2 regions of the Pseudomonas sp. NFX224 genome follow, and region 2 is predicted to be linked to the other one. Evidence: predicted binding sites of a transcription regulator. Region 2 holds the regulator's gene; the other holds the start of a gene.
The links. The regulator sigma-54, encoded in region 2, starts transcription at its own class of promoters, with help from an activator protein. The targets are predictions, from matches to a motif close to ANTGGCATNNANNTTGCTNT.
Positions count from the first base shown of each region.

Region 1: ACNYC6_RS24100 (DNA translocase FtsK) is a predicted target of sigma-54. The motif match lies at 2,872-2,891, and genes of this name have one in related genera.

Region 1 covers NZ_CP183416.1:5,284,492-5,289,611, reverse strand. Annotated here, with positions in the region: gene lolA (outer membrane lipoprotein chaperone LolA) at 1-148, opposite strand, end outside; gene ACNYC6_RS24100 (DNA translocase FtsK) at 215-2,623, opposite strand; gene trxB (thioredoxin-disulfide reductase) at 2,942-3,901, shown strand; gene aat (leucyl/phenylalanyl-tRNA--protein transferase) at 3,965-4,645, shown strand; gene ACNYC6_RS24085 (arginyltransferase) at 4,703-5,120, shown strand, end outside.
Region 2 covers NZ_CP183416.1:2,025,225-2,030,344, forward strand. Annotated here, with positions in the region: gene lptA (lipopolysaccharide transport periplasmic protein LptA) at 1-264, shown strand, start outside; gene lptB (LPS export ABC transporter ATP-binding protein) at 264-989, shown strand; gene ACNYC6_RS09190 (RNA polymerase factor sigma-54) at 1,175-2,668, shown strand; gene hpf (ribosome hibernation-promoting factor, HPF/YfiA family) at 2,743-3,051, shown strand; gene ptsN (PTS IIA-like nitrogen regulatory protein PtsN) at 3,064-3,528, shown strand; gene rapZ (RNase adapter RapZ) at 3,531-4,388, shown strand; gene ACNYC6_RS09210 (HPr family phosphocarrier protein) at 4,404-4,679, shown strand; gene ACNYC6_RS09215 (ZIP family metal transporter) at 4,724-5,120, opposite strand, start outside.

The sequences.
Region 1 (5,120 bases), 3.3 Mb from region 2:
CATCGAGGGTCAGTTGCGAGAAACGTGCGCTCAGGGTCTGGGATTTTTCCAGCAGTTGGGTCAGACGCGCCACGTCCTTGTCATCGGCGTGGGCCGAGAGCGTGGTCAAAGCCAGTACCGGCAGCAACAGCATGCGGATCAGACGCATGGGAGTCCTCATTACATTCGTGGGAGTGCGGGTGGCGCCTCAGGACGCCCCCCCTTTCATATCAGCTCAGTCGCGCGCCGGCGTTGGGGCCAGGACTTCACGCGAACCGTTGGTATTCATGGACGTCACGACCCCGGCCATTTCCATGGCTTCGATCATGCGCGCGGCGCGGTTGTAGCCGATTTTCAGCTTGCGCTGAACCGCGGAAATGGAAGCGCGGCGGCTTTCCAGAACGAACTGCACCGCCTCATCGTACAGCGCGTCAGCCTCGGGATCATCGCCGTCGCCGCCGCCACTGCTGCCTTCAAAGCCACTGCCCGCCTCTTCGACACCGTTAAGGATGTCGTCGTTGTACTCAGGCGCACCGCGCAGTTTCCAGGCTTCGACCACCCGGTGTACCTCATCATCGGAAACGAACGCACCGTGGACACGGATCGGCAGGCTGGTGCCCGGCGGCATGTACAGCATGTCACCGTGACCAAGCAGTTGCTCGGCGCCGCCCTGGTCGATGATGGTCCGCGAGTCGATCTTGCTCGATACCTGGAACGCCATGCGCGTCGGGATGTTGGCCTTGATCAGACCGGTGATCACGTCAACCGACGGACGCTGGGTCGCGAGGATCAAGTGGATACCGGCAGCACGGGCCTTCTGGGCGATACGGGCGATCAGTTCTTCAACCTTCTTGCCCACGATCATCATCATGTCGGCGAATTCGTCGACGACCACCACAATGGTCGGCAGCTTTTGCAGCAGTGGCGCTTCGTCGTGGATGCTTTCGCGCTTGTACAGCGGATCGCTCAACGGCTCGCCGGCGTCCTGGGCTTCCTTGACCTTGGCGTTGAAACCCGACAGATTTCGCACGCCCATCTTCGCCATCAGCTTGTAGCGGCGCTCCATCTCGGCAACGCTCCAGCGCAGGGCGTTGGCGGCGTCCTTCATGTCGGTAACCACCGGACACAGCAGGTGCGGAATGCCTTCGTAGATCGACAGTTCAAGCATTTTCGGGTCGATCATGATCAGCTTGGCGTCTTCCGGGCCGGACTTGAACAGGATCGACAGGATCATCGCGTTCACACCCACCGACTTACCGGAACCGGTTGTACCGGCTACCAGCAGGTGCGGCATCTTCGCCAGGTCGGTGATGACCGGCTTGCCACCGATGTCGTGACCCAGGGCCAGGGTGACCGGCGATTTGAAGTTGTCGTACTCGGGAGTCGACAGCACCTCGGAGAAACGCACGATCTGCCGGTCTTCGTTCGGAATTTCGATACCGACCGTGGTCTTGCCCGGAATCACTTCCACCACCCGCACACTGGTCACGGCCAGGGAACGCGCCAGGTCTTTGGCCAGGTTGGCGATTCGGCTGACTTTCACGCCCGCGGCAGGCTGAATTTCGTAACGGGTAATCACCGGGCCCGGATGGATCGAATCCACGGCGACTTCTACGCCGAATTCCTTGAGCTTGATTTCCAGCAGGTGGCCAACCGCAGCCAGGGATTCAGGCGAATAATTGAGTTGTTTCTTTTCCGCCGGGTCGAGAATCGAGATCGGTGGCAAGGTGCCTTCCACGGCGCTGTCGACGAACAGCGGTGCCTGTTTCTCTTTTTCGACACGCTTGCTCGGTGCGGCGGGCTTGACCGGCGCCGGTGCAATAACAGGCGGCACCTGCTTCTCACGCTCGGACATGTGCTTGCTCAGGGCCTGCTCGCGCTCGATCAGGCGCTCCTTGACCTTGGCCTGCTCGCGTTTGTCGGTGACGGTCGGCGCGACCACGTCGTGGACACGGTCGTCGACTTCACGCAATTGCGCGACCAGTTGCTTGCGCTCGTTACGGGCCGCCCACCAGCGATTGGCGGCGCCCTGGAACAGTTCGAACAGGTCGAGGGTGATCTTGCCGGTGATGTCCATCACCTTGAACCACGACAGGTCGGTGAATACGGTCAAGCCGAACAGGAACAGAGCGATGAACAGCAACGTGCTGCCCTGAATGTTCAGCGCGTTTTTGGCCAGGTCGCCAAGGCTTTCGCCCAGCGCACCACCAGCGCCCGCCGGAAGGCCGGTGGCGGCATGGAAATGGATATGCGCCAGCGCAGCGCCGGACAGCACCAGGAACACCAGGCCAATCAAACGCCAGGAAAACAGCCAGCCGCTCCACTGCCACGGCTCGTGGCGCTGACGGAAGATCTGGTAAGCCTTGATCGCCAGCAACAACGGGAAGATATAGGCGAAGTAACCCAACACCATGAACAGAATATCGGCGCTGTAGGAGCCTGCCGGGCCGCCGAAGTTCTGCACGTCGTCGATCTTGCTGTTGTGACTCCAGCCCGGATCGTCCTTGCCATAGGTCAGCAAGGCCATCATCAGGAACAGGCACAAGGCACCGATGGCGATCAATGCACCTTCCTTGAGGCGGTAGTGCAAATGCTGACGCCAGAGCGGAACGACTGTTTTGGGTGCTTCGGTGGATTTCTTCAAAACGCTACTTTTCCTGCGCCCAAGGCGCGTCCATCTGATGAATGTCTTTAAAAAACGGTAAAAAACTGCCCAATCCAGGCAGGTAAAAAAGTTAACCGGCGTAACTGGTACTACTTTTAACACTGCGCCCCGGTTTTTATAAACACGAAGCGCATTGCTTATTTTGTTACAAACACGGTTACAGCCAGGCATTGTACGGGTTTGCTCGTCCGATGCCATGCTTGCAACACTTGTATGCAGCATAGTCAAAAGCACACTACATGCGACTCAATTTGAGCATGCATTCTCTTTTGTGACAAAGGCTTATGAGGTGTTTTTATGAGCGCAGCGCAACATCACCGCCTGATCATTCTGGGTTCCGGCCCCGCCGGTTACAGCGCAGCCGTGTATGCCGCCCGCGCCAACCTCAAACCCGTTGTCATTACCGGCATACAGGCAGGTGGCCAGCTCACCACCACCGTCGAAGTCGATAACTGGCCAGGTGATGTCGAAGGTCTCACCGGCCCGGTCCTCATGGAACGCATGCAAAAACACGCCGAACGCTTTGACACACAGATCGTCTACGACCACATCCATACGGCCAAGTTGCAACAGCGCCCGTTCGAGTTGACCGGCGACAGCGGCACTTACACGTGCGACGCACTGATTATCGCCACCGGCGCTTCCGCGCAATACCTGGGCCTGCCATCGGAAGAAACATTTGCCGGCAAAGGGGTTTCGGCCTGCGCGACCTGCGATGGATTCTTCTATCGCAAGCAAGTGGTTGCCGTGGTCGGCGGCGGCAACACGGCCGTTGAGGAAGCCTTGTACCTGTCGAACATCGCCAGCGAAGTGCACCTGATTCATCGTCGCGACAAGCTGCGCTCAGAGAAAATCCTTCAGGACAAACTGTTCGAGAAAGCCGCCAATGGCAACATCCGCCTGCACTGGAACCAGAATCTGGATGAAGTGCTGGGTGATGCGAGCGGCGTGACCGGCGCCCGCCTGCGCGACAGCCATACCGGCGAACTCAAGGAACTGGCGGTTTCTGGCGTGTTCATCGCTATCGGCCACAAACCCAATACCGACCTGTTCGTCGGCCAACTGGAAATGCGCGACGGCTACCTGCTGGTCAAGGGCGGCAGCGAAGGTGATGCCACCGCAACTGCCATCGAAGGCGTGTTTGCGGCCGGCGACGTGGCCGATCACGTCTATCGCCAGGCAGTCACCTCCGCCGGGGCTGGCTGCATGGCGGCCCTCGATGCGGAAAAATACCTCGACGACATTCCCGCCGTTTAACGGCACACTGAGTGGCGAGCCTCAAGCTCGCCACCGCCCTCCCCTTCTGTAAGCCCGGACGCCATGCTGACTTGGTTACAACGCAACTCCCTGACTTTCCCGCCGCTGGAAAAAGCCATGCGCGACCCCAACGGCTTGTTGGCCGCCGGCGGCGACCTGTCTGCCGATCGGTTGATTCAGGCCTACCGCCACGGTTGCTTTCCATGGTTCTCCGAAGGCCAGCCGATCCTCTGGTGGTCGCCAGACCCGCGCACCGTGCTGTTTCCCGACGAACTGCACGTATCCCGCAGCCTGCGCAAATTGCTGCGCCAGCAACGCTATCAAGTGACCTTCGATCAGGATTTTGCCGCGGTCATCGGCGCCTGCGCCGCGCCTCGGGAGTACGCCGACGGCACCTGGATTACCGGTGCCATGCAGGACGCCTACCTGCAACTGCACAAACGCGGTTACGCGCATTCGGTGGAGGTCTGGGATCAGGGCACGCTCGTCGGCGGGCTGTATGGCCTGGCGATGGGGCGGCTGTTTTTCGGCGAATCCATGTTCAGTCGCGCCGACAACGCATCCAAATATGGCTTTGCCACACTGGTGCGACATTTGAAAGACTCAGGCTTTGTCCTGATCGACTGCCAGATGCCCACCGACCATCTGCACAGCCTGGGCGCCCGGGCGATCCCGCGCAGCGCGTTTGCTGGCTATCTGTCGCAATATCTGGATCAACCCAGCCGCGCAACCTGGGTTTGCTGAGCGACTTTTGCGCGCGTGGCTTACACTTAATCGAAAGCATTATCCCGAGGGTTGATCATGACCGAGTTGGCGCGTTTGAAGTTCTATGCCACTCAGCCCCACTCTTGCAGCTATCTGCCTGAGGAGCAGGCCACGACCCTGTTCCTGGACCCTAGCCAGCCCATGGATGTGCATGTCTATGCAGACCTGTCGGAAATGGGCTTTCGTCGCAGTGGCGACCACTTGTATCGCCCCCATTGCCAGAACTGCAATGCGTGCGTACCGGCGCGCATTCCTGTAGCCCAATTCACGCCTAACCGTCAGCAGAAACGTATTTTCAAGCGCAACGCCGACTTGCAGGTGCGTCCGGCCAAGCCAGGTTTCAGCGAAGAGTATTTCGACCTTTATCAGCGCTACATCGAAGAGCGGCATGCCGACGGCGACATGTACCCACCCAGTCGCGATCAGTTTTCCACGTTTCTGGTGCGCGACCTGC
Region 2 (5,120 bases):
ACGGCTGGCGACACCAAGCCGGTTCAGGGTTGGGGTGTGACAATCCAGTACCACGCCACGCAAAACCGCGTCGTACTGATCGACAAGGCCAAAGTCATCGACAAGGACAACAACGTCACCCAGGGCGAGAAAATCGTCTACGACACCGAGAAGAAGCTGGCGAGCGCCGGTCGCGCTACAGGCAGCAAGGTGACCGAGGCACGTCCGCGCATTGACATGGTCATCCAGCCGAAAAAGAAAACCGACGAGCAAAAGGCCCAGTAATGGCAACTCTGAAAGCTCAGCATCTGGCCAAGAGCTACAAGAGCCGCCAGGTCGTGCGCGACGTCAGCCTGTCGATCGACAGCGGTCAGATCGTCGGCCTGCTTGGCCCCAACGGCGCCGGCAAGACAACCTGCTTCTACATGATCGTCGGCCTGGTCCAGGCTGATCAGGGCCGCGTGCTGATCGACGATCTGGACGTCAGTCACCAGCCCATGCACGGTCGTGCGAAGGCAGGTATCGGCTATTTACCGCAAGAAGCGTCGATCTTCCGCAAACTCTCGGTAGCCGACAACATCATGGCGATCCTCGAGACCCGCAAGGAACTCGACAAGGACGGTCGTCGCAAGGAGCTGGAAAGCCTGCTGCAGGAGTTTCACATCAGCCACATCCGCGACAACCTCGGCATGAGCCTGTCCGGTGGTGAACGCCGCCGCGTGGAAATCGCCCGGGCACTAGCCACCAACCCGAAATTCATCCTGCTCGACGAACCTTTCGCCGGCGTGGACCCGATTTCGGTGGGCGACATCAAACAGATCATCCATCACCTCAAGGCCAAGGGCATTGGCGTGCTGATCACTGACCACAACGTCCGTGAAACGCTGGATATCTGTGAAACCGCCTACATCGTCAACGATGGTCAGCTGATCGCCGAAGGTGACGCTGAAACCATCCTGGCCAACGACCTGGTCAAGGAAGTCTACCTGGGTCATGAGTTCCGCCTGTAAGCGCTGAGGTGTCCCGGCTAGTCGACCAAGCGCTTGTCTCGATAAAAAATCAATAGTTTTTTATTGTTACAGCGCTCTAGGCAAACACTGCGATTTCGGGCATATAATTTGCTTATGTTTGGCGCTCCGGCGCCCTGTAGTGGATGGCGCATGTGCGCCGGCAAATAAGGTGTTAAGCCCCTGCCATGAAACCATCGCTAGTCTTGAGAATGGGCCAGCAGCTGACGATGACACCGCAGCTGCAACAGGCCATCCGCCTGCTCCAATTGTCGACCCTGGACCTGCAACAGGAAATCCAGGAGGCCCTGGAGTCCAATCCGATGCTCGAACGCCAGGAAGAAGGCGACGACTTCGACAACTCCGACCCCATGGCCGACAACGCCGAACAAAAGCCCAATACCGAAATTCAGGAACCCTCCTACCAGGAAAGCGCCCCGACGGTGGATAACCTCGAGGAAGGCGACTGGAACGAGCGTATTCCCAATGAACTACCGGTCGACACCGCCTGGGAAGACGTCTACCAGACCAGCGCCAGCAGCCTGCCGAGCAACGATGACGACGAGTGGGATTTCACCACCCGCACATCGGCCGGTGAAAGCCTGCAAAGCCATCTGCTGTGGCAATTGAACCTGGCGCCGATGTCCGACACCGATCGCCTGATCGCCGTCACCCTGATCGACTGCATCAACAATCAGGGCTATCTGGACGAAACGCTCGAGGAAATCCTCGAAGCCTTCGATCCGGAACTGGACATCGAACTGGACGAAATCGAAGCTGTCCTGCACCGCATCCAGCAATTCGAACCCGCCGGCATCGGCGCCCGCAACCTGGGCGAATGCCTGCTGCTGCAATTGCGCCAGCTGCCGGCCAAAACTCCTTGGCTGGCCGAAGCCAAGCGTTTGGTCACCGATTACATCGACCTGCTCGGCAGTCGCGACTACAGCCAGTTGATGCGCCGCATGAAGCTCAAGGAAGATGAGCTTCGCCAGGTGATCGAACTGGTCCAGAGCCTCAATCCGCGCCCGGGCTCGCAAATCGAGTCCACCGAAGCCGAGTACGTTGTCCCCGACGTGATCGTGCGCAAGGACAACGAGCGCTGGCTGGTGGAGCTCAACCAGGAGTCGGTGCCACGGTTGCGGGTCAACGCCCAGTACGCCGGCTTCGTGCGCCGCGCCGACACCAGCGCCGACAACACCTTCATGCGCAACCAGTTGCAGGAAGCCCGCTGGTTCATCAAGAGCCTGCAAAGCCGCAACGAAACCCTGATGAAAGTGGCCACCCAGATCGTCGAGCATCAGCGCGGCTTCCTGGAGTACGGCGATGAAGCGATGAAACCGCTGGTCCTGCATGACATCGCCGAAGCGGTTGGCATGCACGAATCGACAATTTCCCGGGTGACCACGCAAAAATTCATGCATACCCCTCGGGGCATATATGAGCTGAAATACTTTTTTTCCAGCCACGTCAGCACCTCCGAGGGCGGCGAATGCTCGTCCACGGCGATCCGCGCGATCATCAAAAAACTGGTTGCTGCTGAAAATCAGAAAAAGCCGTTGAGTGACAGCAAGATCGCTGGTTTACTGGAGGCACAAGGCATTCAGGTGGCTCGCCGCACCGTCGCCAAGTACCGCGAATCCTTGGGGATCGCGCCTTCGAGCGAACGCAAGCGGTTGATGTAGAGCCACGCCACAGCGTTCCAGTGGCAGATCATCTGGTCTGCCGCTTTATGCACTGGCAACGAAGGAGAAGCTGTATGCAAGTCAACATCAGTGGACACCAACTGGAAGTGACCGAACCTCTTCGCACCTACATCGGCGAAAAACTCGAACGATTGGAGCGACATTTCGACAAGATCACCAACGTGCAGGTCACGATGACGGTCGAAAAGCTGAAGCAGAAAATCGAAGCCACGCTGCATATTCCCGGCAATGAAGTGGTCGCAAACGCGGAACATACCGATATGTACGCGGCGATCGACGCACTGACCGACAAGCTGGATAAACAACTCAAAAAGCATAAGGAAAAGACCCAGAGCCTCCTCCAGGGCGCTACCGGTCGTTAACACTCCCAACCCATGATCCGACTTGAAAGCATCCTGACCCCCGGCCGTTCCCTGGTGAACGTGCCGGGCGGCAGTAAAAAGAAAGCCCTTGAGCAAATTGCCAACCTCATCCATCGCGAAGTGCCGGATCTGGCCATGCAGGATGTCTTCGAGAGCCTGGTCGCCCGTGAAAAACTCGGTTCAACCGGTTTTGGCAACGGTATCGCCATCCCCCATTGCCGTCTCAAGGGCTGTAATTCGCCCATCAGTGCCTTGATGCACCTTGACGCCCCTATTGATTTCGACGCCATCGATGGTGCACCGGTCGACCTGTTGTTCGTTTTACTGGTCCCGGAAGCCGCTACCGATGCGCACCTGGAGTTGTTACGCCAGATCGCCAGCATGCTCGACCGCAAGGAAGTGCGCGAAAAACTGCGCAGCGCCCCGAGTAATGAAGCCTTGTATCAGGTTGTCCTGGACGAGCAAAACGGTCATTAATCATGCGCTTGATCATCGTCAGCGGTCGTTCCGGCTCGGGTAAAAGTACCGCCCTCGATGTTCTTGAGGACAACGGTTACTACTGCATCGACAACCTGCCTGCGGGGTTGCTGCCGGAACTGGCCGAGCGCGCGCTGATTCACACGGAACTGTCACAGCCGCTGGTAGCCGTGTCCATCGATGCGCGCAACCTCCCCAGCCATCTATCGCGGTTTCCAGAGCTGCTCGAAGAAGTCCGCAGCCGGCACATCCAGTGCGATGTCCTGTACCTGGATGCCGATGAGGAAACCTTGCTCAAACGCTTTTCGGAAACCCGTCGTCGTCATCCGTTGAGCAGCGCCAATCGCTCGCTGGCCGAGGCGATCAACGATGAGACCAGCCTGCTCGGGCCCATTGCCGACCTCGCGGACCTCAAGGTCAACACGACCAACCTGAACCTGTATCAGTTGCGCGATACCATCAAGTTGCGGCTGCTGAACCAGCCGGAACCCGGTACGGCGTTCCTGGTGGAATCTTTCGGTTTCAAGCGTGGCATGCCGGTCGACGCCGATCTGGTGTTCGACGTGCGTTGCCTGCCCAACCCCTACTGGAAGCCGGAATTGCGCGAGCAGTCCGGGCTGGATCAGCCGGTTGCCGAGTACCTGGCGGCACAACCGGATGTCGAGGAGATGTTCCAGGACATTTCCGCGTACCTGCTCAAATGGTTACCTCGCTTTGCCGCCAGTAACCGCGCTTACGTCACTATTGCCATCGGTTGCACCGGCGGGCATCACCGCTCCGTCTACCTGACCGAACGCTTGGGCAAGACCCTGCAGCAATCTCTGAAGAACGTCCAGGTTCGCCACCGCGACCTCAGCTAAAGGATTCACATCGCGATGCCTGCTCTGGAAATCGAAATCATCAACAAACTGGGCCTGCACGCCCGGGCATCTGCAAAATTCGTTGGAGTTGCCGGTCAGTTCAAGGACTGCACGATCAGGGTCGGACGCACGCCAGAGACTACAGTCGACGGCAAAAGCATCATGGCAATGATGATGCTCGCCGCCGGCAAGGGCACCAGAATTCATCTGAGCACGGAAGGCGAGCAGGAACAGGAAGCGATGGACGCACTGGTGGCCCTGATCAACAACTACTTCGACGAAGGCGAATAACCCGGTAGCAGCTGGCTTCGCCAGCTGCTACAACAGTCCGTGAACTAGCCTAATGCGGTATCCATCACCATCATCAAGCAGAACCCGATCAGTAATCCAAGGCTGGCCAGTTTCTCATGACCGTGGCGACGCGATTCGGGAATGACTTCGTGGGTGACCACCAGCAACATGGCCCCGGCCGCCAAGGCCAGCCCCAAAGGCAACAACAGTTCGGCCAGGCTGACCAGCCACGCGCACAACAACGCGAACACCGGTTCGACCAAACCTGAAGCAGCACCGATCAGGAACGCCTTGAACCGCGACATCCCAGCCCCGGCCAGCACCAAGGCAATGACCAATCCCTCCGGCACATCCTGCAAGGCAATGCCCATCGCCAAACTGTCGGCATCCGGCATGCCGCCACCGGCCGAGACGCCCACAGCCATGCCTTCGGGAATGTTG